Regions from separate parts of the Hymenobacter sp. FMD4 genome, predicted to be linked through region 2. Evidence: riboswitches for the same ligand, from Rfam matches in the RefSeq annotation. Region 2 holds a riboswitch; each other region holds the start of a gene.
The links. Region 2 has a riboswitch for cobalamin ahead of cobT (nicotinate-nucleotide--dimethylbenzimidazole phosphoribosyltransferase). Riboswitches for the same ligand answer to the same signal wherever they lie in the genome.

Region 1: it holds a riboswitch for cobalamin, as region 2 does, so the genes downstream of both, AC5FXY_RS17550 (acyl-CoA thioesterase) here and cobT (nicotinate-nucleotide--dimethylbenzimidazole phosphoribosyltransferase) in region 2, are expected to answer to the same signal.
Region 3: it holds a riboswitch for cobalamin, as region 2 does, so the genes downstream of both, AC5FXY_RS17030 (sensor histidine kinase) here and cobT (nicotinate-nucleotide--dimethylbenzimidazole phosphoribosyltransferase) in region 2, are expected to answer to the same signal.
Region 4: it holds a riboswitch for cobalamin, as region 2 does, so the genes downstream of both, AC5FXY_RS01975 (TonB-dependent receptor) here and cobT (nicotinate-nucleotide--dimethylbenzimidazole phosphoribosyltransferase) in region 2, are expected to answer to the same signal.

Annotation. Positions count from the first base shown of each region.
Region 1 is NZ_JBZYWH010000022.1:63,654-69,315, forward strand. Features, by position in the region: gene AC5FXY_RS17545 (PQQ-dependent sugar dehydrogenase) at 1-1,237, shown strand, start outside; cobalamin riboswitch at 1,294-1,482, shown strand; gene AC5FXY_RS17550 (acyl-CoA thioesterase) at 1,662-2,048, shown strand; gene AC5FXY_RS17555 (DedA family protein) at 2,233-2,889, shown strand; gene AC5FXY_RS17560 (shikimate dehydrogenase family protein) at 2,973-3,719, shown strand; gene AC5FXY_RS17565 (TonB-dependent receptor) at 3,850-5,662, opposite strand, start outside.
Region 2 is NZ_JBZYWH010000017.1:92,384-98,045, forward strand. Features, by position in the region: gene AC5FXY_RS15495 (FAD/NAD(P)-binding protein) at 1-1,371, opposite strand, end outside; gene rfaD (ADP-glyceromanno-heptose 6-epimerase) at 1,479-2,444, opposite strand; gene AC5FXY_RS15505 (Dps family protein) at 2,716-3,183, opposite strand; cobalamin riboswitch at 3,519-3,714, shown strand; gene cobT (nicotinate-nucleotide--dimethylbenzimidazole phosphoribosyltransferase) at 3,897-5,000, shown strand; gene AC5FXY_RS15515 (adenosylcobinamide-GDP ribazoletransferase) at 4,997-5,662, shown strand, end outside.
Region 3 is NZ_JBZYWH010000021.1:30,929-36,590, reverse strand. Features, by position in the region: gene AC5FXY_RS17035 (LytR/AlgR family response regulator transcription factor) at 1-426, opposite strand, end outside; gene AC5FXY_RS17030 (sensor histidine kinase) at 466-1,476, opposite strand; cobalamin riboswitch at 1,812-1,999, opposite strand; gene AC5FXY_RS17025 (hypothetical protein) at 2,362-3,033, opposite strand; gene AC5FXY_RS17020 (ParA family protein) at 3,042-3,860, opposite strand; gene AC5FXY_RS17015 (plasmid mobilization protein) at 4,704-5,024, shown strand; gene AC5FXY_RS17010 (relaxase/mobilization nuclease domain-containing protein) at 5,021-5,662, shown strand, end outside.
Region 4 is NZ_JBZYWH010000001.1:440,169-445,830, forward strand. Features, by position in the region: gene AC5FXY_RS01955 (DUF4397 domain-containing protein) at 1-245, opposite strand, end outside; gene AC5FXY_RS01960 (hypothetical protein) at 370-987, shown strand; gene AC5FXY_RS01965 (class I SAM-dependent methyltransferase) at 1,003-2,262, shown strand; gene AC5FXY_RS01970 (DNA-3-methyladenine glycosylase) at 2,308-2,907, opposite strand; cobalamin riboswitch at 3,036-3,257, shown strand; gene AC5FXY_RS01975 (TonB-dependent receptor) at 3,415-5,361, shown strand; partial or broken gene AC5FXY_RS01980 (DUF5074 domain-containing protein) at 5,386-5,662, shown strand, end outside.

The DNA of each region.
Region 1 (5,662 bases), on a different contig from region 2:
TCCGGCCGAGCCGCAAGGTACGACCGGGCAGGAAGTCCAACTGCCTGAACCGTACGCCACACCTTCTGAAATCAAGTTCAGCAAAGTCATTGGCTGGCCAGCGGGCAAGACGCCCACGGCACCGGCTGGCTTTACCGTTACGGAGTACGCCCGCGACCTGCAAAACCCGCGCTGGGTATACATCGGGCCCAACGGCGACGCTTTTGTGGTGGAGTCTAACACGGTGCCGCGCACCTCTACGGCCAAGGGCGAGAAAAAGGAAGGAATGAAAGAGTCGCGCTCCATTCGCGAAACCAGCGCCAACCGCATTACCCTGTTCAGGGATGCCAACAAAGACGGCAAGCCCGAGCTGCGCGAAACCTTCCTGATCGATCTTAATCAGCCTTTCGGCATGACCATCGTGGGCAATTATTTCTACGTGGGCAATACCGATGCTGTGCTGCGCTTTCCGTACCAGCCAGGCCAGACTAAAATCAGCGGCAAAGGGGAGAAGGTGCTCGACCTGCCCGTGGGTGGCTACAATAACCACTGGACCCGCAACCTGCTGGCTAACGCCGACGGCTCCAAGATTTACGTGTCCATCGGCTCGGCTTCCAACGTGATGGAACGCGGCGAGGAAGAAGATCGGGGCCGGGCTCTGATCATGGAAATTAACCCAGATGGCTCGGGCAAGCGCGTGTTTGCCAGCGGCCTGCGTAATCCCGTGGGTATGGACTGGGCGCCCGGTACAAAGGTGCTCTGGACGGCCGTCAACGAGCGGGACGAACTTGGCGACGACCTCGTGCCCGACTACCTGACCAGTGTGCGCGAAGGCGGCTTTTACGGCTGGCCTTACGCGTATTTCGGACAGAAGGAAGACCCGCGCCGCAAAGGCGAGCGGCCCGATCTGGTCGCGAAGTCCATTGCACCAGATGTAGCCCTGGGGCCTCACACGGCTTCATTGGGCCTGGCCTTTTACAACGCACAATCTTTTCCGGCGAAGTACCAAGGCGGGGCCTTCATCGGGCAGCACGGCTCCTGGAACCGTTCGGAGTTTTCGGGCTACAAAGTCGCCTTTGTGCCTTTCAGTGGCGGAAAGCCTAGTGGGGGCATGGAGGACTTCCTGACGGGCTTTATTGCTAATCCGGATACCCGTGAGGTGTATGGCCGGCCTGCCGGCGTAACCGTGGCTCCAGATGGCGCCCTGCTCGTGGCCGACGACGCCGGCAACCGCGTCTGGCACGTGGCCGCTCGGTAACGGTAAGCCACAAGTATCCCGGCTAGGCGCTATACTTGCGGCCAGTTCTTTGTCATCCGCAACTGCCGTAGAAAGGTTGCTGCCACTCGGCAGCATTAAAAAGGAACCGTGTGTAATTCACGGGCTGACGCGCAACTGTAAGTAACACAATCAAGGAAAGTCACTTAGGTCCATTGCCGCCGCGCGGTGAGAAGGACGGCCTTCCCGTTACGAGCCAGGAGACTTGCCTACCTACGATGCGACGCGTGCTTTCGCGACTTAGAGCCACCGTCGAATACAGAGGAACGGTGTGCCCTGGGCCCAACAAGCGCAGGAGCAAGGCGGCCAGTGCCTGCCTGCGCGTCCGATGATATTCGATGAGGGAAGTAAGCCCCGAGGTCCGCCCCAAACGCAGGTGCGGGCCTCACCTTTTTCCTTTTTTTCGATGACCGACGTCGCCCAACGCATTGCCCACGCCGAAACCCGCATTTTCAAAGCGGTATTTCCCAGCACCACCAATCACTATGACACCTTGTTCGGTGGCACGGCCATGCAGCTCATGGATGAAGTGGCTTTCATTGCCGCCACCCGGTTTAGCCGCAAGCGCATGGTTACTGTCTCCTCCGACAAGATTGACTTCCGGATTCCCATTCCAGCGGGCACCATCGTCGAGCTGATCGGGCGGGTTTCGCGCATCGGCACCAAAAGCCTCGATGTGCAGGTCGACATCTTCACCGAAGAAATGTATTCCGATTCGCGGCACCACGCCGTGGCCGGTACGTTCACCTTCGTGGCCATCGACGAGCACAAAGTGCCCATCAGTGTGCTGTAATTCCTGTGCGCCTCCTTGCCAGCCTAGTGTGGCCGCGCTGATTGGCGGCGTAAAACAGCCGATAATTTGACGCTGGAGAGGGGCTGTTTGCCGTTTCGAAGCCGATGATAAGCCGCAGGTTACGCCCTTGGATGACGAGCCTTTGCAGGATAGGGCTTTACTTTGCAGGATAATCTCTGCACGCATGGAAATACTTAAGGACTTCATCGACATCGTCCTGCACCTCGATAAACACCTGGCCGAGCTGATTCAGCAATACGACGTCTGGACCTACGCCATCCTGTTCCTGATCATCTTCGTCGAAACCGGCGTAGTGGTGCTGCCCTTCCTCCCCGGCGACTCGTTGCTGTTTGCGGCCGGCTCGCTGGCCGCGCTGCCCAACAGCCCGCTCAACGTGACGCTGCTGATCCTGTTGCTCATTGTGGCCGCCGTGCTCGGCGACACGCTCAACTACCACATCGGCGACTACATCGGGCCGCGGGTATTCCGGCGCGATTACCGCTTCCTGAAGCGAGAGTACCTGATCCGCACGCAGGAGTTCTACGAAAAACACGGTGCCAAAACCATCATCATCGCCCGCTTCGTGCCCATCGTGCGCACGTTCGCGCCTTTCATCGCCGGCGTGGGCACCATGAGCTACGGCAAGTTTCTGTCCTACAACCTGGTAGGAGGTGTAATCTGGGTAACGTCGCTGACGGTGGCCGGCTACTTCCTCGGTAGCATCGAGTTCATCCAAAAAAACTTTGGCTTGTTCACGTTGTTGATTATAGCCGTGTCGGTGTTGCCCGTGGTCATAGAATTCCTGAAGCAACGTTTCGCCTCGGCTCCGCGTCAGGCGTAGTTGTACATTAGAAAGTAGAAAACCGTCCCGGCTATTTGGCGGGGACGGTTTTTTTTGTTTTTTCGGGGTAAAATCCGTTGTCTATGCCTCGTGAATTCGGTCTTATTGGTCGCTCTTTGACGCATTCTTTTTCGCCGGCTTACTTCACGCAGAAGTTTGAGCACCTAGGCCTGACCGACTGTACGTACGAGCCATTCGAACTAGAGCACATCCGCGACTTACCGGCCCTGGTAGCCAGCCGGCCTGACCTTACCGGGCTCAACGTCACCATTCCCTACAAGGAGCAAATCATGCCTTACCTCGATGGGCTGGACGCCTCGGCGGGGCGGGTAGGTGCCGTCAACGTCATTCAGTTTGATGCGGACCGCCGGCTCATCGGGCACAACACCGATTACGTGGGGTTTCGCGACTCTTTGCAGCGTTTTTATCCGTTGCGTGGCGAACCTGCTTCGGCGCTTATTCTGGGTACCGGTGGGGCGGCCAAGGCCGTAGAAGTGGCCTTGCGGGAGCTGGACATACGCAGCTGGTTTGTCTCGCGCGACGAGCTGGCTTTGGGCCTCACCTATGCCGAACTGAGCCCGGACTTGGTAGCCGCGCATACGCTCATCATCAATACTACCCCGCTCGGCACCTACCCGCGCGTGGACGAGTACCCGCCCATTCCCTACGAAGCCCTCACGCCGCAGCATTACTTGTTTGATCTGGTATACAATCCCAGCGAAACCGAATTTATGCGTCGGGGCCGCGCTGGCGGCGCCCAAACGCAAAACGGCTTCGAAATGCTTTGCCTGCAAGCCGAAGCCGCCTGGGCCATTTGGAACCGGGGATGACGGGACAGACGATGAGGTAACGTGAATTGAGGTACCGAGAAAAAAGAACCGGCCCGGCTGCGAGAGCAGCCGGGCCGGTTTGCTGATGCGGACGAGCTACGAATGTGTAACCTGTCACTCATTACCTGGTTTAGTTACCTCCCTGGCCACCGCCGCCTTCGCCGGCCTTTTGGTCGTCGTTGCGGATGCTGCGGCTCGGGCGGCGCGGCTTATTCTCCAGCTTGCCGAAGCGGTAGCTGAAGGCGCCCCGTACGCCGCGGTTAAACACGTACGTGGTGTTGGTGGAGCTAGATCGGCCGTTGTCGAAGTCGTTCACCAAGCGGATGTTGCGCGAGAAGGGGTTGTCAGCGTTCAGCGTGAAGTCGGCCTTACCCTTTAGCAGCTCCTTCCGCAAGCCGATGGAGTACATCTGCCAGGGCGAGTTGCGACCTTGTAGCTGGATGCGCGGCGAGTTCAGCATGCCGAAGAACTGCACGCTGAGGCCTTTCTCAAACTTATAGCCCGAGTTGATATTGGCCGAGTACACAAAGCCCGAGTTGCTGCCCCGCTGGCCCAGGTCTCGGAGGGTACGGCTGTAGAGGTACACGTAGAACATGCTTACGTTGCCGCTGATGTCCCACTTCGGTAGCGGCTTGATCGAGCCGAAGAAGTTGGCGCCGTAGGTTTGGTTTTGGGCTACGTTGCCAAAGGTCGAGATGACGCGGCCTTCAGCATCTGTATTATACACCCGCTCGATGGCGTTGTTGGTCTGCCGCGAGTAGAGCGAAATATTGATGGTCGACTTCTTGACGAAGGCGTTCCAGTTCAACTCGTAGTTGTCGGTGAATTCGGCATCGAGTTCCGGGTTACCCTGCGAGATGTTGCGCGGGTCGGCTTCGTTGCGGTAGGGGTTTAGGAAGAACACGCTCGGGCGCTGAATGCGGCGCGAGTAGCTCAAGCGCAGCGACGAGCCGGGCTGTTTGAGGTTGCGCGTCAGGGCTACGTTGGGCAGCACGTTGGTAAACGTCAGCTTGAAGGGCTGGTCCTGGCCTTCGAAGTCGCCGTTCAGATCGGTACGTTCCACGCGGGCGCCCAGCCGCACATTGTATTTTTTGCCCAAGCTGGTACCGTAAGTACCGTACGCAGCCATTACGTCTTGGTCGTAATCGTATTTGTTGGTGAGGCGCGGGTCTTCGCGCAGCACGCCATCGGGGCCGGTGCGGCTCACGCGGAAGTCGCTGGTCACCGTCCGCTGGATCATTTTACCGCCGACTTCTACTGTTTGCTTATCCCCGATAGGATGCACGTAGTCGGTTTGCAGGGTTGTTTCGAGGTTGCGAGCCGTGTTGGGGCTTTCTTCCTCGAAGGCAATAACATCGGGCTCGGTCAGCGAAAACTGGTCGAGCTCATAGCGACGCGTGTTGCGGTTGCGGTTGTGCTGGCCCAGTACCGTCCACTCGCGGCGGCTGTTCTGGCCAAAGCTGCGCGTGTAGGTGCCCGTCAGGTCGTAGCTCTGCATCTGAAACCGCTGCTTAAAGTCGCGGGTATAGTTGCCCAGTTGCTGATTGCGCGGATCAACGGAGCCTTCGTCGAGGGTGTAGGTGTTGAAGATGTTCGCTTCGTTGCGGTTGCGGAACAAGTTGCCGTTCAGCGACAAGCTCACGGCGTGGTTCGGCGCCGGTTCGTATTCCAAGCCAATGCGGGCGTTGCCGCCGCCGCCTTGCGCCCGGCCCTCGTTGCGCTGGGTCAGGCGGCCAATAGTACCCTGATTCAACGTATTGCGTACGTCACGGTCTACACGGTCGACGCGCTGCTCGCCGGGGGCATAGAAAGCCCAGCCATTCATGGCCGACGACAGCCCCAGTTTTCCTTTGCGGGCGTTCAGGGCAAAGTTGCCGTTGGAGTTACGCGTACCCACGGCCACTCCCACGTTGCCGTTGATGCCCTGCAGGTTATTTTCCTTC
Region 2 (5,662 bases):
TACCTTGGCCAGGTCGGCTGCCTGCTGCCGCAGCTCTGGCACCGCCGTCGATTCAAACCACAACGGACGCAAACTGGGCCCTAAGGTGAAAAGCGCAGGCGAAGCTTCACCGTTGGCTGATAGGAGGGCGCCGGTAGCATCCGTGCGAATGCCCAGGCGCATGGCATCCGGTACGAGCAGGCCGGCGTTGCGCAAGCTAGCTACGAGCGGATCGGCCAGCCGCTGGTAATCCATCAGCGGACCGGTGCAAAGAACTACGTGGTCGGCAAGGAGCATGCGGTGCGCGTGGTCGTGGCGCAACTGCACGGCCAGCTGTCCATCGGCTTGCGGCTCGATGTGCTGCACGCGGCCTTTGTGCACCTGCAGGCGCCCCTGGTTCAGGAGCTGCTCCAGCACAGCGGCGTTCTGCGGCGGATTGCGGTGCCGCAGCGTCGACCAAAGCGTAGCCAAGTGGCGCATAAAGCGTTGCTGCTCTACCAGCGGCCAAGCCGCCCAAATGTGGCCTAGGTTCGGACGTAGGGCGTCAAGTACTGCCCGCCAGTCGTAGCCTTCGGCCGCCGCGGTCTGCACGTGGCGACGCACCACGCGCAACACCTCTGTTACGGTGCGCAGGCCAGCCACATCCGCCGCGTAGTAGTTGGGGTAGGGCTTGACGGCCGTGAGCGTGTGAGCCACCGGCCAGCGTCCATGGCGCGATACGGCCAGCAGCGGCCCGCGGTGCCCATCGGCTTGCAGGGCCATCAGTACATCGAGCGAGGTGAGGCCGGTACCCACCAGCAGCACCGATTCATTGAGTCCAATGTTGCGCAGAGCTCCGGGTGCCCACGGGTTGGCGTGGAAATTCGGATGGTGCCGATACACGGTATCGGGCTGCACGGGCATGGAAGGAGCGAAATTGCCCAAAGCCAGCACTACATTATTGGCCTCTAGTTGTTGCCCATTGTCGAGCGTCAGGCGCATGCGGCAGTCATCGGCCATAGGCTGAGCGTCTACGGCGCGGGCGTTCAGCCATTGCAGGCGCACGCCGTTAATAGCGGTGTTGTCCAGCGCAACCTGCACCAGGCTTTCGATGTAGCGGCCATACACCTGTCGCGGGCAAAAGCCGTGGAGGCACTCAGCAATGCCGTGCTTCTGCAGCCACTCCACGAAGTGATTGGGCTCGTCGGGAAAGGCACTTAGCCCGCCGCTGCGCACGTTCAGCAGCCATTCAGGGCGGTCGTTGGTGTAAGCCGTGCCCGGCCCAAGCCGCTCGCGCGGCTCCACCACCACCACATCCAATGGATGGGGGCCACCCGGTAGGCGCGTGAGCTGAACGGCCAGTAAACTGCCCGCTACTCCGCCTCCGATGATGACAATGGTGTGCCGCGTCATAGTGTGCCCCTAAGCCCAAGATCCTCTTGAGCATTGCTTCCGAAAAAAGGAAAAATTTCGGACAATGCCCACCTCAGGCTAGATAGCAAGGGGCACGGCGGTCCGGGCTACAGATACGCGCCCGGCACCAAAAAGTCACGTACGTACTCAGAAATTCCGTCCTCCAGGCGCGTAAACGGCCGCTGATAGCCAATGCTGCGCAGCTTGCTCATATCGGCTTGGGTGAAGTACTGGTAAGTGTCGCGGATGTCTTCGGGCGTGTCCTTGAACTTGATGTCCGCCGTCTTGTCGAGTGCGGCAAAAGTATTCAGGGCCAGATCCAGGAAGGTGCGGGCCTCGCCGGTGCCCAGGTTGTAGATGCCGGAGTTGCGGCGGTGGTGCATCAGGAAGGTGCACACGTCGGTGAGGTCACGCACGTAGATAAAGTCGCGCATTTGCTCGCCGTCGGCAAACTTGGGGTTGTGCGAGCGAAACAGTTCCATGGACCCCGTGCGCTGCACCTGCTGGAAGGTGTGGAATATCACCGAAGCCATGCGGCCTTTGTGGTACTCGTTGGGGCCGTACACGTTGAAAAACTTCAGTCCTGCCCAGAAAAACGGTTTTTCTTCCTGCTGAATGGCCCAGTTATCGAAGTCGTTCTTGGAGTCGCCGTAGGGATTCAGCGGGCGCAGCAGCGGCAGTAAGGCTTCGTCGTCGGAGTAGCCGAGCGCGCCCGAGCCGTAGGTGGCAGCCGAGGAAGCGTACACCAGCGGCAAGTTGTAGCGCACACAAGCCTGCCACATCTGCTTGGAGTAATTCAAATTCAGCAGATCGAAGATGGCCACGTCTTGCTCCGCCGTATCGGTGCGGGCGCCGAGGTGGAAGATGAACTCCACCTGCTCGTGATTCTTGTCGAGCCAGTCAAAAAACTCGTTGCGGTCGACAAACTCGCGCAGGTGCTTGCCCTTCAGGTTGGCCATTTTCTTCTCCACTGAGAAGTTGTCCACGGCCACTACGTCGTTGAAGCCATCGGCATTGAGCCGGCTGATCATGCAGCTGCCGATGAAGCCCGCTGCGCCCGTCACGATAATCATAAGCAGGAGTTGTGTTCTGAGCTGCGAAGTACGGAGTTTCTCGGCGCATGGCGTACTCGGGGCCTCGGGCCGGGGGATGGAAAGGAGCGAGATAGGGACGAGGCTGGGTCAGTACCACTAGTGGCGCTTCTGTAGCGTTGTTGGCTGGCTATAGCAGACGCCGGCCCAGAGCGAGAAGAATTATGCTTCATGGATCAAGTACCGTCCACGAAAAAGCCCGCCACCGGGAAGGCAGCGGGCTATTGTGGCGTTTGTTTGGCTACGTAGTGGGTTAGCCCAGCGAGGCGCTGTACATCCACACGGTTTTCTCCTGCTCGCGGATGTAGTCACTCATCAGGGCGCCAGTGCCTTCATCGTTGGCCTCGCCGGCCAGTTCCAGCAGCTCACGCTCCAGTAGCAACAAGGCCTGAAAGTTTTCCACCACCGTGCGCACCGCCGCTGAGCCTTCCGAAACATTGGTAGCTTCCTTGATGGTGGCCGTTTGTACGTAGTCGGTGAACGAGTGCAGCGGGCGGTGGCCCAGCGTCAGAATACGTTCCGCTATTTCATCGATTTTGACCAGCGCATCGGTGTAAAGCTCCTCAAACTTGGCGTGCAATTCGAAGAACTTCTCGCCCTTGATATTCCAGTGAAAGCCACGGGTGTTGATGTAGAAGATCTGGTAGTTGGCCAGCAGTTTGTTCAGCCCTGTTGCAAGTTCCTGGGACTGCGCGGAGTCTAGCCCGATTTGGTTTTTCATAGTCGATGGTTGGAATGAGTGATGTAGCGCTTACGCAACGGCTGCCGCCGCAGATTCGACCGGCATACGGACCGTGTCCGAGATAAAAGCTAGAAATGAAGGCTTCGGTTATGAACGGATGAAAGCAGCCTCCGTTACTGTCGGCCCGATTACCCTTGACAGAAGGCTTTTGCATTGAGCCGCCAGGTGTCTACCAGCAAAAGGAACCAATCAAAAGTTGAACCTCCACCTCCAGGAGCACCTAACGAGTCGCTGGAAAAATTGCTCGCCCAGCTTGCTCACACCCGTTTCAAGTAAGTTCTCCTACCTTTGACCCACTGTTTCCGGGCTAACTTCTCAGCCCGACTGCGGCAGGTGCTTAGCTTTCGGGCTGGGCTTAAAAAGGGAATCGGGTGCAAGTCCCGAACAGACGCGCTACTGTAAGTACCCATTAGCCAAGTCTTTTCACGCAAGCCATTGCTTCGATTACTGAAGCGAGAAGGCCGAAAAGACGGTACAAGTCAGGAGACCTGCCCGCCGCTGTACGGTGACGCCTTCGCGCCTAAGGCCGTCATCAGGTAAGAACCGCCGCGGCCGGGCCGCTGGTGCTGGCCCTTGCGGGCCGGGTTGGGCAGAGCCCCGCGTTTAGCCTGTGGCGGGTAGGAGAGGAGGGCGTCGCGAAGTGCCGGAGCAGCGACGTACACCGCAGGCCTTGCCTGCTTTTGCTCTCCTCAATGACCACCAACCTTGCCCAAGGTTTTACTTTTCGGCCCATACCGCCGCTTGTAGCGCCCGGCAGCGCCCTGCCCGCGGCCGTGCAGCACCGCATCGACACCAAAACCAAACCGGTGGGCGCCTTAGGTCAGCTCGAAGATCTGGCCCGCCAAATCTGCCTCGTGCAGCAAACTCTTGCGCCGGAGCTGCGCCAGCCGCACCTATTAGTATTTGCCGCCGACCACGGCATCAGCGCCGAGGGCGTCAGTCCTTACCCAGCCGAGGTAACCGGCCAGATGGTGCGCAACTTTGCTGCCGGGGGCGCGGCCATCAATGTGTTCTGCCGCCAGCACGAGTTGGCGCTGCGCGTCATCAATGCCGGCGTGGCCACAGACCTCTCCGACGTGCCCGGCCTCACCGATGCCCGCGTAGCCGCCGGCACGCGCAGCTTCCTGCACGAGCCGGCCATGACGCCCGCGCAGTGCCAACAAGCCCTGCAGCACGGCGCCGCCATCATTGATGAGCTGCACGCCAAGGGCTGCAACGTCGTCGGTTTCGGCGAAATGGGCATCGGTAATACGTCCTCGGCTGCGGTACTTCTGCGCTTGCTCACCGGCCTGCCGCTGGCCCAGTGCGTCGGCCGCGGCACCGGCCTCGACGATGCGGGCCTACAACGCAAACTTGCTATCCTGACCGAGGCCGTGGCCGCTCACCTGCAGGTGTCAGCCGCCGATCCACTGCAGGTACTGGCAACCTTCGGCGGCTTCGAAATCGCCCAGATCTGTGGGGCTATGCTGCGCGCGGCGTCCCATCGGATGCTGGTACTGGTGGATGGCTTTATCGTGAGTGCCGCCCTGCTTGTCGCGGCCCGGTTGGCGCCAGCCATACTGGAGTACTGTGTATTCTGCACCGAATCGGCCGAAGCCGGCCACCAGAACCTGCTGGCCGAGTTGAAGGCCCGGCCACTACTGCGTTTGGGCCTGCGCCTGGGCGAAGGCACGGGCTGCGCTCTGGCCTACCCGCTGCTGCAGTCGGCTGTGCGCTTCCTCCATGAAATGGCTTCCTTCGAAAGCGCCGGCGTGAGCACCGCTACTGCCGAAACCGAAGCATCCACCCTCCGATGAAAAAGTGGCTACGCACGCAGCTGGAGTTGTACCTGACGGCCCAGATGTTTTACACGCGGTTGCCCTGCCCGTCTTGGATTGGCCATGCGGAGGACATGCTCAACCGCGCCACCATCTATTTTCCGCTGATTGGCTGGCTGGTCGGTGGTGTATCGGCCCTTGTGTACTGGGGCGCGGCTTACCTCTGGGGGCCAGCTATTGGTCTGCTGCTGAGTATGGTGGCTTCGGTACTGATTACCGGCGCGTTTCACGAGGATGGCTTTGCCGACGTGTGCGACGGTTTTGGGGGTGGCTGGACCTCCGGCCGCATCCTCGAAATCATGAAGGATAGCCGCGTGGGCACTTACGGCGTGGTTGGGCTGGGCCTGCTGCTGGCTGCAAAGTTCGGTGCCCTGTACCGCGCCGATGGCCTTGTTTCTGCCATTCAGGCCTCGGTACCGGTATTGCTACTGGTCGCACACCCGCTTAGCCGCCTCACGGCTTTGAGCTTCGTATTCACGCACCAGTACGCCCGCGAAAACGACGACGCCAAAGCCAAGCCCGTCGCCAAAGCTCTCGACCGGGGCCGCTTGTTCACGGCGGCGGCTTGGGGCCTGTTGCCGCTGCTGGCCTGGGCGGCGTACGCTCAAAACCCCGGCATGCTGCTCGTGCTCCTGCCGCTG
Region 3 (5,662 bases), on a different contig from region 2:
CCCCAATACCTCGGTGCCCGCCGCCGCGATTTCCGTAACGGGTCCCGTGGGCCCCGCCTGGTAGGCGTTGTAGAGGGCCAGTTCCAGCTGCGCCCGCAGGGAATCGTCCGTGAAGGGCTTGACCAGGTAGCCGTAGGGCTGGGCCAGCTTGGCCCGGTTCAGGGTGGCGTAGTCCGAGCAGGCGGTGAGAAACACCACCGGGACGGCGAACTGCCGGCGCACGAGCAAGGCCGTGGCAATGCCATCGCAGTCGCCGGCGATGTTGATGTCCATCAGTACCAGCTCCACCGGCTGGCGGGCCAGCACCTGCAGGGCTTCGTCGCTGGTATCAACGGGCTCCAGGGGGTGGTGACCCAGCCGGCTTAGCGTGCGGGCAATCTCATTGGCAATCAGGATTTCGTCTTCTACAATCAGGACGGTAGACATAGGTAGCGCGGTGGTAAGAAAGTAGTTTTAAAACCGTTATCAGGGGCGGGTAACTTCGATGCAGGTGCCCGAGGGGTGGTTGGCCGTGGCCGTAACCGTGGCCTTGAGCTGCTTGGCCAGCGAGGAGACCAGGTGCATGCCCATCGATTCTGCCTGGCCTTTAAGTCCGCTGCCGGGCAATCCCACGCCGTCATCCATTACCCGCAGCTGAAACCCGTAGGGGCACTTCTTTTTGCAGAGCGTGATGCGCAGGCGCCCGCGGCCCCGCGGGCCAAAGGCATGCTTGTAGGCATTGGTGACCAGTTCGTTGACCAGTAAGCCGAAGGCGCTGGCGTCTTTGGCTTCCATGATCACGGCATCCAGCTCCGCCGTTAATTCGATGGGCTTCTGCGCCGAGTTCAGCGAGCGGTGGAGCGACTGCAGCAACTCGGTCAAGTAAACATCCAGGCGGACCTGGGCCAGGTTGGCGGACCGGTACAGAAACTCGTGCACCAGCGCCATGCTTTGGATGCGGGCCTGGCTACCGCTCAGCACCTCGACCAAGGCCGGGTCCGAGGAGCGGCTGCATTGCCAGGATAGCAGGCTGCTGACAATCTGCAGGTTGTTTTTAACCCGGTGGTGGATTTCCTGGACCAGCACTTCCTTTTCGGCGATGGCAGCGCTGATTTCCTGGTGGGCACGGGCCAGCAGGTTTTGCTGACGCTGCAGGCGCCCGTAGCAAAGAGCCGCGGCAACCAGCCCCAGCCCCAGCAGCCAGGCTACCCCCGCCAGGGCGCGTTGGCGCTGCTGCTGCTCCCGTGCCGTGGCGGCCGCCGTACGGGCCTGTTGGGTCAGCAGTTGGATTTGCTGCTCCCGCACCTGGGCCTGCCAATCCACCGGCAACGGAAGCGGAGTGCTTTCCTTGCCGTTTGCTGCGGGCAAGGGCTGGATGACGGCCGGGGCCCCAGCCGACCCGGTCGCTAGCGGAAGACGGCTGAACTGCCCTGAGGCGGCATCCGGCAGGCGCGGCGAAAGCAGGGCCAGGCCAAGTAGCACTACTGCCAACGGCATAACGAGCAGCAACGGGGAACACTCAAATCAGCCGCCGCAGCAGTGCAGCTAATGGTAAGGATGCCGGGCGGCGTAGGTCCGCTCAGGAACTGCAGGTGCTCGCTTTCCTTACGCGGGAAGGCGGAAGCTAGAACTAGCATGCTACTTCGTTTGGTGGGAATGAGGAAGCATCATTCTTGCAACGAGCGAATGCCTTGCGCAGCAGGGGCTGGCCTAGCGGGGTAAGCTGCAAAGGAGGGGGTATTGGCAACCCGGAGACACCAGCGGGTTAAGCCGGGCCTTTCAGATTTCGCAGTTCAATAAGCTAGAGGTCTGCCCCTGCTTGCGAGGGCATTCGTCTACGATCGTAGCGGGCAAGTATCCTGACTTGTGCCATTCTCGTCAGCCTTCTCACCCGCAGGCAATGGCTATGCTGTTGACCAGAACTGGTTTGGCACTTACAGTTGCGCGACAGTCCGTGATTCTCACACGGTTCCTTTTTAATCCCGGCATTACCCGGAAACCTCGCTACGGCAATTGAAAAATGCAAAGAGCGTGTTGGGGGGTGAATACGGGCTTACTGTCCAGCTGGTTTCCTTCCATCGGCCCTGAAGGCCTCAAAAAGCTGGTTTTCACGACTCATGCCCGGGCATAAAAGGCTTGAAACCAACATCCGTGGCCCGGTACTCGGCAGAGGACCAGGCCACGGATTTGCGGGCGAAACTTCAACGGTTGTATGCGCTGGCGCAGCGCCCAGCAAGGCGTTTCTGCGTGGTATTGCAGGAGTACTGCCGGTAATAACCGGGTGAGCGCCCCCTCCCCTACCCCACCCACTCTTCGGGAACGGGAACTGCCACGGTTACTTGCCGGGAAGCTGTCTGCTGACGACGCTTGAGAGCTACTTTTTTACCGCTTGGGGGACATCATCTGGCGCATCTGCTTTTTCATCGCCTTCAGGATCTGCGCTTCGTGTTCCTCCCGGAATCGATTGAGGATGTTGTGGATGATGTCGGGGGCCGAGGCGCCATTGCCCAGGATAAAGCCCAGGTTGGTGAAGAACTGCTGGTGATCGGCCGTGATGCGCAGCGTGGTGCCCTTCTTTTCCGCTGAAGGCACAAACAGCGGGGCCAGGTCCAACTCGCCCGTGGCTACCGGGGCCGGGAGCGCCGGCTGCGCGGCCTCCGCTCCTTCCAAGTCATCGTCCTCTTCGGCTTCGTCTTCCTCATCAGCCAAAGCAGATGCGGCTGCCGGCGCGGCGGCTGGCCCCTCCCCTACCCGCTTCTGGGCGGCGGCTTTGCCGGCTGGCTGGGCGGGGGCGGGCCTATCTGCTGGCTCAGCCGCGGCTTTTTTTTCCTCTGGTTTACTTACCACGGGTGGCGGGGCCGCTGCCGGGGCCGCGACCGCGGGCTCCGCGGGCGCAGGGGTTACGAGCGCGGGAGCTTCCACCGGGGCCGGCGCGGCCGGCTTGGGCGCATCCCCCAGTAGGCTAAAGGCGGCTACGCCCGAGGTGAGGGCGGCAAGTTCGCGCTGGCGCCGCTCCGCGGCGGCCTCTTTCGATTCGGCTGGTTTCTTGGCCATGGGGAAGGTTAGTGGGCGTTCTCGTCGAGGGTTTCAGTGGCGGCAACCGGGGCGGGTTGCTCGTACTCCACGGGGGTGAAGTCGATGCGCTTGCCGGACGGGGTGAGCGTGCCTTTGCCCACCACCAATTCCAGGATCTCGGTGATCAGGCTGCCGAGGCCAAGCTTGCTTAATTCCCTTTCCGGCATCGGGAACATGGTGGAGCGCTTGTCCTTGATGCTGACCAGGGATTCCACCCGGCTGTTGAGCAGCGGGTAGCCCTTGTCGCGGAACAGCTCGGCGGTTTTGGTGTACACCGTGCGCTTCTCGGCCTTGAGGAACTTGTTCCAGAAGGCGTAGAAGCCGACCAGATTCGATTCGGGGCGCTGGGCCTGGGTGAAGTTGCCCAGGATGTGCATGTAGGACATGGTGGAGGCAATGGTGCCCATGTCCGGCTCCATGGGCAGGAAGATGTAGTCCACCCGCTCCAGCAGCTCGCTCAAGCCCACCACGTTGACCGTACCGGGGGTATCGACCAGAATAAAGTCGAATTCCTTTTCGGCCAGGGTGTCGATGGCTTCCACCGCTTTCTCCACGCTGGAAATGCCGATGGGATACGGGGTAACGCCTTGCTTGATCAGCCGCTCCTGAAAGGCTATGTCGGACTGCAGCAGCTGCTGCTCGTGATTCCGGTAGGCATGCAGGGTGTTCTGCGGATAGTCGCAGTCGAGCATGGCCACCTTGTAGCCGTAGAGGTAGCAGAGCGCCGAGGCTACGTGCGTCCCAATCGTTGACTTACCCGCCCCTCCTTTCTGGGTGGCAAAGGCGATCACAGTAGTTTTTTTCATGAAGAGAGAACGGGTTGACGGAGCGGCGACTTTATTAAGCGTGAAGCATTGCTTCGATGAATCACGGATGCAGTACTTCAATGGTGCTGTTCTTCAATTGCTATATGATACAATGAAGCTTCGAAGCAACGCTTCAAAGATATACAGAAGCTGCAATCTACCGAAGCAGAGAAGCAATTTATCTTTGAAGCATTAACTCGGTGCTTCACTGCTTCATGCGCTTAACGCTTCGATGATATATTGAACATATGAAGCAGTGAAGCAATAAATATACGAAGCTATGAAGCAAGATATCACTGAAACATTGAAGCAAAATAATATTGAAGCATGGATGCACTGAAGCACAAAAACGTTGAAGCGATAAAGCATGCTTCTAGTTAGGCACCAGTTGTTTATTTAGTGAAGCACTGAAGCAAAGAAGCATCGAAGCGAAAAGGCTATAGTTAGATATAAGCTTAATCTCTTGAAGCCCTTGAAGCATTGAAGCAACGATGTATTGAAGCTTAGAAGCACCATGCACTCAGACCAACTGCTCCTTTCCTGGTTTATAAAAAGGCACAAAAGCGATTTTGCTATAGCATCATGCTTGCTTCATTGAAGCACAGAAGCAATGACGCAGCGAAGCGTTCTTAGCGCTAGCCTAGCATCGTTCAACGTCCTCGTGCTGACGGCCCGTTCAACGACCAGCAAGCCATGTCATTGTGTACACAAACCTTGTTTGCTTCCCCAGTGACACCGCCCGATTCGCAGGCTTCTCGAACTTGGCTTGCTAGTCCAGGCGTAGTACATAGCCATAAAATGGGTTTGGCCGTAGGTTAGGGCTGTTAAGCAATTCTTAGAGGCATGATTAAAGAAATCAAACCAGCCGCAACGGAGACAACCCGCGACCAGCAGATGCACTTCCGGGTTACGGCCGAGGAAAAGAAAGCCATCGAGGCGAAGGCTATGGCCGCTGGGTTTAACAAAGTATCCGACTACCTGCGGGTGGTAGGAATGGGCGCAGAAGTAAAGGAAGTATTGCCGGCCGAGCTGCGCCGGCAGCTGGTGGGCATTGGCACTTCCCTAAATCAGCTTGCACGGTTGGCGCAGTCCGGCCAGGCATTTAGTCAGCACCAACAGCAGCTGCTGCAGGCGCTGGCTGTTATCCGGGGCCACTTGGTATGATTGCGAAAACCACCACCGGAAGCGACTTTGAAGGAGCGCTAACTTACGGGGCGGGCCAACGAAAGGACAAGGGAAAAGAGCCGGGGGAAGCACTGTTGCTAGTCGTCTCGAATGTTATTCCTGGCAGTCCGGTTGAGATGGCCCGGGAGATGCAAGCCATTGCAAGCCGGAGCAAAAAAGTGCTGAAGCCAGTGTGGCATACCGTGCTTTCCTGGAAGGAAGGAGAGGACGTAAGCCAGGCCCAAAAGGTAGCAGCGGCGCGTCGGTATTGCGAGTTGATTGGCGCGCCGATTGAGCGCCACCAGGTCGTCGTGTACGAGCACCGCGATAAGAAGCACGCCCACCTGCACATCTACCTCAACCGGGTGCCCATCGACGGCGGGCCCGCGCTGCGGACGGATAATAATTTCTACCGTCAGCCGGCTATCACCAAGCTCATAAGCCAGGAATTGGGGATGCGGCCCATCCCCGAGCGCCGCCGCAGTATCAAGGATCTGGACCCGCAAAAGGAAACGGCACGGGAGCAAGTGCGGCAAGTCCTGCAGCAAATCTTTACCCTGGCCGAAAGGGGAGGGGAGCAGTGGTTGGCCGCCTTGCTGCACAAGCAGCGAATTGCCGTGCGCTATACCCACGACAAA
Region 4 (5,662 bases), on a different contig from region 2:
GAACCGGCGTTTACGTCCAAGTAATTACTGGTTTGTCCGTAATTGAGCTGACTCACTTGCTGGTCGTTCACAAAGGCCGTTACCTGGGTGTTGACTGCGGCAGCGGCGTGCGAAATAAGCACCCGGCCCCGGTCGGGTACAACAGGAGTAGTATCGTCGTCGTCGCTGCTGCAGCTAGCGAGAGCGGCCACTGGCAGAGCAGCATACAAAAGCAGGCGACTAAAACGTTTGAGCGGGTGGTTCATGTGAAGATGATTAAATAGACACTGGATGTGACGGGGTTGAGAACGTAACCGGCCGAAGTTTTGTTGACTTGGCATCACCCGGATATGTGATTTTATCTGGCTGATTGTCTATTATCTTTGTTGCATGCCCCCTCTCCAACCTACTGCCTTGGTGCGTAGCTACCGCCTATTTGCTTTGTCACTGCCGATGGCCTTGGGGCTGAGCACCGCTGCTCAGGCGCAAGAGGCAAAAGTGCCGGCCAACCATATTCGGCTGAGCCCTGAAGATGCGTCGCGCGGTTTGAATGGTCAGCAGAAAAATTTCTGGTTTACCATTGGCAACAGTCCGGATTTTAAGAGTGCGGGCTTCTTTGGCCAGCGGTTGCGCCCTTACGTAGCCGACGACGCCCAAGCGCTGGCCAGCCTCAACCGCTACCGCCGCCAAAAATGGCTGTTCCTAGGTGAGCGGCTGGCTTTTGTGGGCGCCGTGGGCCTTTATGGCCGCCAAATTCTGGTGGGCGAGACGCAACAGTATTTCAATAACAATCAGAAAGTGCTAATTGGCGCTGCCTTGGGCAGCCTGTTGGCAAACGCCCTGATTACGCGCCGGACCAACGAGCATTTTATGCGCTCGGTAGAGGCCCACAACGCCACCTTACCGGCGGCGCGCCGTATGGGACTAGAGCGCGCTAAGCCTGACCTACTGGGTGTGACGGCCCCCATGGGCCGGCCACAGCTGCTGGTGGGCTGGACGCTGCGCTAGTTCTGCTGTTTACTTTTGCGCTTTAAGCGCTTTATGGCTGTGATGGACTTTTCGCTGTCGGCGGCGGCTCGGCAATACGTAGCTGAGCACCTGCACGACGACCCCGCTACGCTGGCTTTGCAGGCCCGGCGTTATCCCGAGCTGCCTATACCTGAGTTGGTACGCCAGATTCAGGCCCGCCAAAAGGCGAAGGCCAAGTTACCGATGTGGGCGGCCAATCCCGACTTGGTGTTTCCGCCCGCTTTATCGGTGGAGCAGGCTTCCTCGGCGCGCACGGCAGCTTTCAAAGCTGATTTGGTGCGTGGCGCGCGCATAGCTGATCTGACCGGCGGCTTCGGTGTGGACACCAGCTTCTTTGCCCAGCAGGTGGAAGAAGTGCATTACGTGGAACGCAATCCGCAACTGGTGGAAGTAGTGCGCCACAACCTCGGGGTGCTCGGCGTTGAGAATGTGCAGTTGCATGTGGGGGATGCCGCGGCTTGGCTGCGCGAACAACCCGATGGGCACTTCGATTGGATTTACCTCGATCCGGCCCGCCGCGACACGGCTGACAAGAAAATATTTCGTCTGGCCGACTGTGAGCCGGACGTGCTGCGCCTGCTGCCATTGCTGCTGCGCAAGACCGAGCGCGTGCTGCTCAAAACGTCGCCCATGCTCGATATCGACTTGGCAGTGCAAGAACTCGGACGGGTGCGCCGCCTGTGGGTGGTGGCTGTGGACAACGAGTGCAAAGAGGTTCTGTACGAGTTGGGCCAAGAGGCGGCCGTGGACCCGGAGCGCCTCACCATAAACCTCATGCGGGATGGGCGTGAGCAGACCTTTCGCACCAACCGCACCCGCGAGAGTAAAGCGGTGCCCCGGTACGCGGAGCCGCAGGATTACATCTACGAGCCCAACGTAGCCGTGCTCAAAGCCGGCGGGTTTAAGAGCATCGGTACGAGCTACAATCTGCTGAAGCTGCACCAACACAGCCACCTCTACACCTCCAACACGCTGCGCGAGGATTTTCCCGGCCGGGTTTTCCACTGCCGCGCCTTGTGCCGCTACGACAAAAAAGAGCTCCTCGCCCACCTTGGTCCTGAGCAACGCGCCCACGTGACGGTGCGCAACTTTCCCGACTCCGTTGCGGAGTTTCGCTACCGCACGGGCATCCGGGAGGGTGGCACTACCTACCTTCTGGCCACTACCGATCTGCGGGGCCGACTGATAGTGTTGGTCTGCGACCGGCTTTATCACCAGCCCCACGTGGCGCCGGAACCCATCGTTGAAAACTAAACCAGCGGCCCCAACCCTCCCGGTTTGGGGCCGCTGGTTTATGGGTTATTTCGCCGGGCTCACCCACTTGCTGCCCATGATGCGAAACCGCCAAGGCAAAGCGGCATCGGTGCCGGCATAGTCTATTCCTACGCGGGGGCTGACCCGTACGGATTCGTCGGCTACGGCTTCGCCCCGGTCTTCCAGCCAGATAAGGTTGCCGGTGAGGTCGGTGCCGTAATGCGCGGTGCTGATGCCCAAGGCCTGAGTCAGCAAGCCCGGGCCGGCCGTGAGCTTGGAGGTAACGGAGCCTAAGCCGCGCCGCAGCTGCATCTCATCCAACCCTTCCGTTGGCTCCAGACCCCGAATCAGAACGGCATCGGCTTTACCAGATTCGTTGGTAATGATATTGAACAGCGTGTAGCGGCCGTAAATCAGGTAAGCGTACGCCACCCCGCCGGCTTCATACATCACGCTGGTTCGCTTGGTGAAACGGCCCAAGTGCGAGTGACAAGCCTGGTCGTTGACGTGGGCATACGCTTCGGTTTCGACGATGCGGCCGCCGGTAAGCACCCCATCAATGAGGGAGTACAAGTACTTGCCTAGTAAGTCACGGGCAATAGCCACCACATCGGGCTGCTGGTAGTAGGCGCGGGAGAGTTTCATGGCCTTGCTGTACGTAGCACCGCGTTCTGCTGGTGCGTGCACGCCAAGCAGGGTATTGCTCGGGCTTTGCCTTTCGGTCAGCATGGGATACGAGCGGCGCAATGCGGCGAATACGAAAAATCCGTGCTTATCTTTGCGTTTGCATAGGTGGCCAAACCCCGATTGGGGGGCGCGGCTGAAAAGGGAATGCCGTGCAAATCGGCGACTGTCCCCGCAACTGTGAGCTTCATTACCAGCGTCAGGCCTCTCTTCGCCACTGTTTCGATGACGGCTGCTTCGGCAGCCTGAGGAATGGGAAGGCCGCCGGGCGCGAAGCAAGTCAGGAGACCTGCCTATGCCATTTCAGTGTTCGGCGCCTGCGGAGGACGGGCGGAGAATGAATCGTTATTGGCCCCGGCTTGCCGCTGCGGGTCCTCTTGCCTGATTCTGCCTCGGCTTTGCGAGCAGCTGACCAGCTGATTGCAGGGTTCTGGACCGAAATTTTCGCTATCGAAAACTTTGGTTCGGATGTTCGCTTTTCTTCCTGAACAACTGCCGCGGCGGTTGTGGGTATCGGCCGCAATGCTAGCGGCGGGAACGATACCCGCATGGGCTCAGCGCCCCGATACGGCGCGGCATGTGCTGCCTTCGGTGCAAGTGCAGGGCTTGCGCCCGGCCCGTTACGCCGCCGGCAGCCACTTCACCTCGCTGGACTCCGCCGCGCTGGCGCCCTTTCAGGCCAGCACCGTCGCCGATGCGCTGTCGGCCCGCTCCCCTATCTACCTTAAAAATTACGGCCCGGGCCAATTGGCTTCCATTGCGCTACGCGGCACTTCGGCGCGGCATACGGCAGTGCTGTGGCACGGCTTCTCGTTGAATTTTCCGACGCTGGGCGAGGCTGATTTTTCCCTGTTACCGGTTTCGGCGGTGGGCCGCATCGATGTGCAGCACGGTCCGGCGGCAGCTTTGTACGGCACCGGGGCCATGGGCGGCGCCGTAGTGCTTGGCCCGGGCGAGCTGCCGCAAGGCACCCGCCTAAGCAGCTTAGTGGAAGTCGGCAGCTTTGGCACCCGCGCCCTCAATGTAGAGGGCAGCGTGCGCGACAAGCACGTAAGTGTGCGTACGGGCTTTATGCATCGCACGGCACAGAACGATTTTCAATACGAATCTCCGGAATTTGCGGGCACAGTACTTCGCCGTCAGGAAAATGCGGCCCTGCGTCAGACCAGCTTCGTGCAGGACCTGCGGGTGCGCCTCGGCCGCCGCGACGAGCTGCTGGGTGCCGTGTGGCTGACGGATGCCACGCGCCAAATTCAGCCGGCCATCGGCTCGGCCAATAACCACGCCCGCCAGTGGGACCAGAGCGCCCGCATGATGCTGGGCTACCGCCATCAGCATGCGCACGGCGAAACGGCCGTTCGGGTGGCCTCGTTTACCGACCTGATCGAATACCACAATGATAACCTGCGCACCAGCCATTCGCTGACGCACAACCGGCAGGCCCAAGCAGAGCATACCTGGCAGGCGGCACCCAACCTGAGTCTGCGGTTTGGGGGCGAGGCGCAGCAGTTTGTGGCCGACGTGGATGGCTACCGGGGCGCCGTCACCGAATGGCGCTTCGCTGGCTTCGGGCTGGTGCGCTACGACCCAAGCCCGCGCTTGCGGCTGACGCTGAACACGCGCCAAGCCTTGATTCCCGACAGACGCCCGCCCCTCGCTCCCACACTGGGCGCCGAGTGGCAGGCTTGGGGCAGCGGCCGACAACAGCTGTGGCTGAAAGGCAACGCCGCACGCAGTTACCGCGCCCCCACCCTCAACGAACGATACTGGCGCCCCGGCGGCAACCCAAATCTGCTCCCCGAAACGGGCTTTGGCTACGAAGCTGGCTTGCACTACGAAGGTTGGTGGACGGCCGACGGACAGCTGACGGCCGAGGCCGACCTAGCCGCCTATCATCTGCTGGTGGACGACTGGGTGCAATGGACACCTGACCCGGTCCAAGGCTACTGGAGCCCCCGCAACCTGCGCCAGGTACGCACGCAGGGGGTCGAGTTTAGCAGTCAGGTGCGCTGGCAACCGGGCGCCTACCGCCTGACGGCCCGGGGTAGCTACGCGTTTACGCACGCCCAGAAACGCCAGGGTTACACCATCGATGAAGACCCCGTGGGCCGCCAGCTGCCCTACGTGCCGCTGCATGCTGCCAACCTATCGGTGGATCAGCACTGGCAGGGCTGGACGCTGATTAGCAGCCTCACGCTGAACGGCCTGCGCTACACCGATGCTTCCGCAACGAGCTATTTGCCCAGCTATGCCTTAGTCAATGCCTCGGCGGGCTACACATTTCGACTAGCAGGCTGGCAGCTGACAGCGCTGGCACAGGGCTACAACCTGGTGAATACCACCTATCAGAATTACGCTTTCCGGGCTATGCCAGGGCGCTCCGTTGCCCTGAGCCTGCGAGTGGTTTGGCAATAACACATTCATTTTCTCTTCCTTTCAATGCAACACTTTTCGCTGCAAGCACGCCTACGTACGCTGGCGCTGCCCATTCTCGCTGGTTTGGCACTGGCCTCGTGCAACAACGATGACGATGATGTAACCACGACCCTGAAGCCCGATATTTTCGTGGTGAATCAAGGCCAGTTCGGTACGCCGAACGGCTCGGTAAGCGGGATTGAGCGCACGAGCCGGCAGTCGGAAAAAGACCCGTTTCAGCGCGTAAACAACCGTGCCCTCGGCGACGTGGTGCAGTCCATGACTGTAGCGGGCGAGCGGG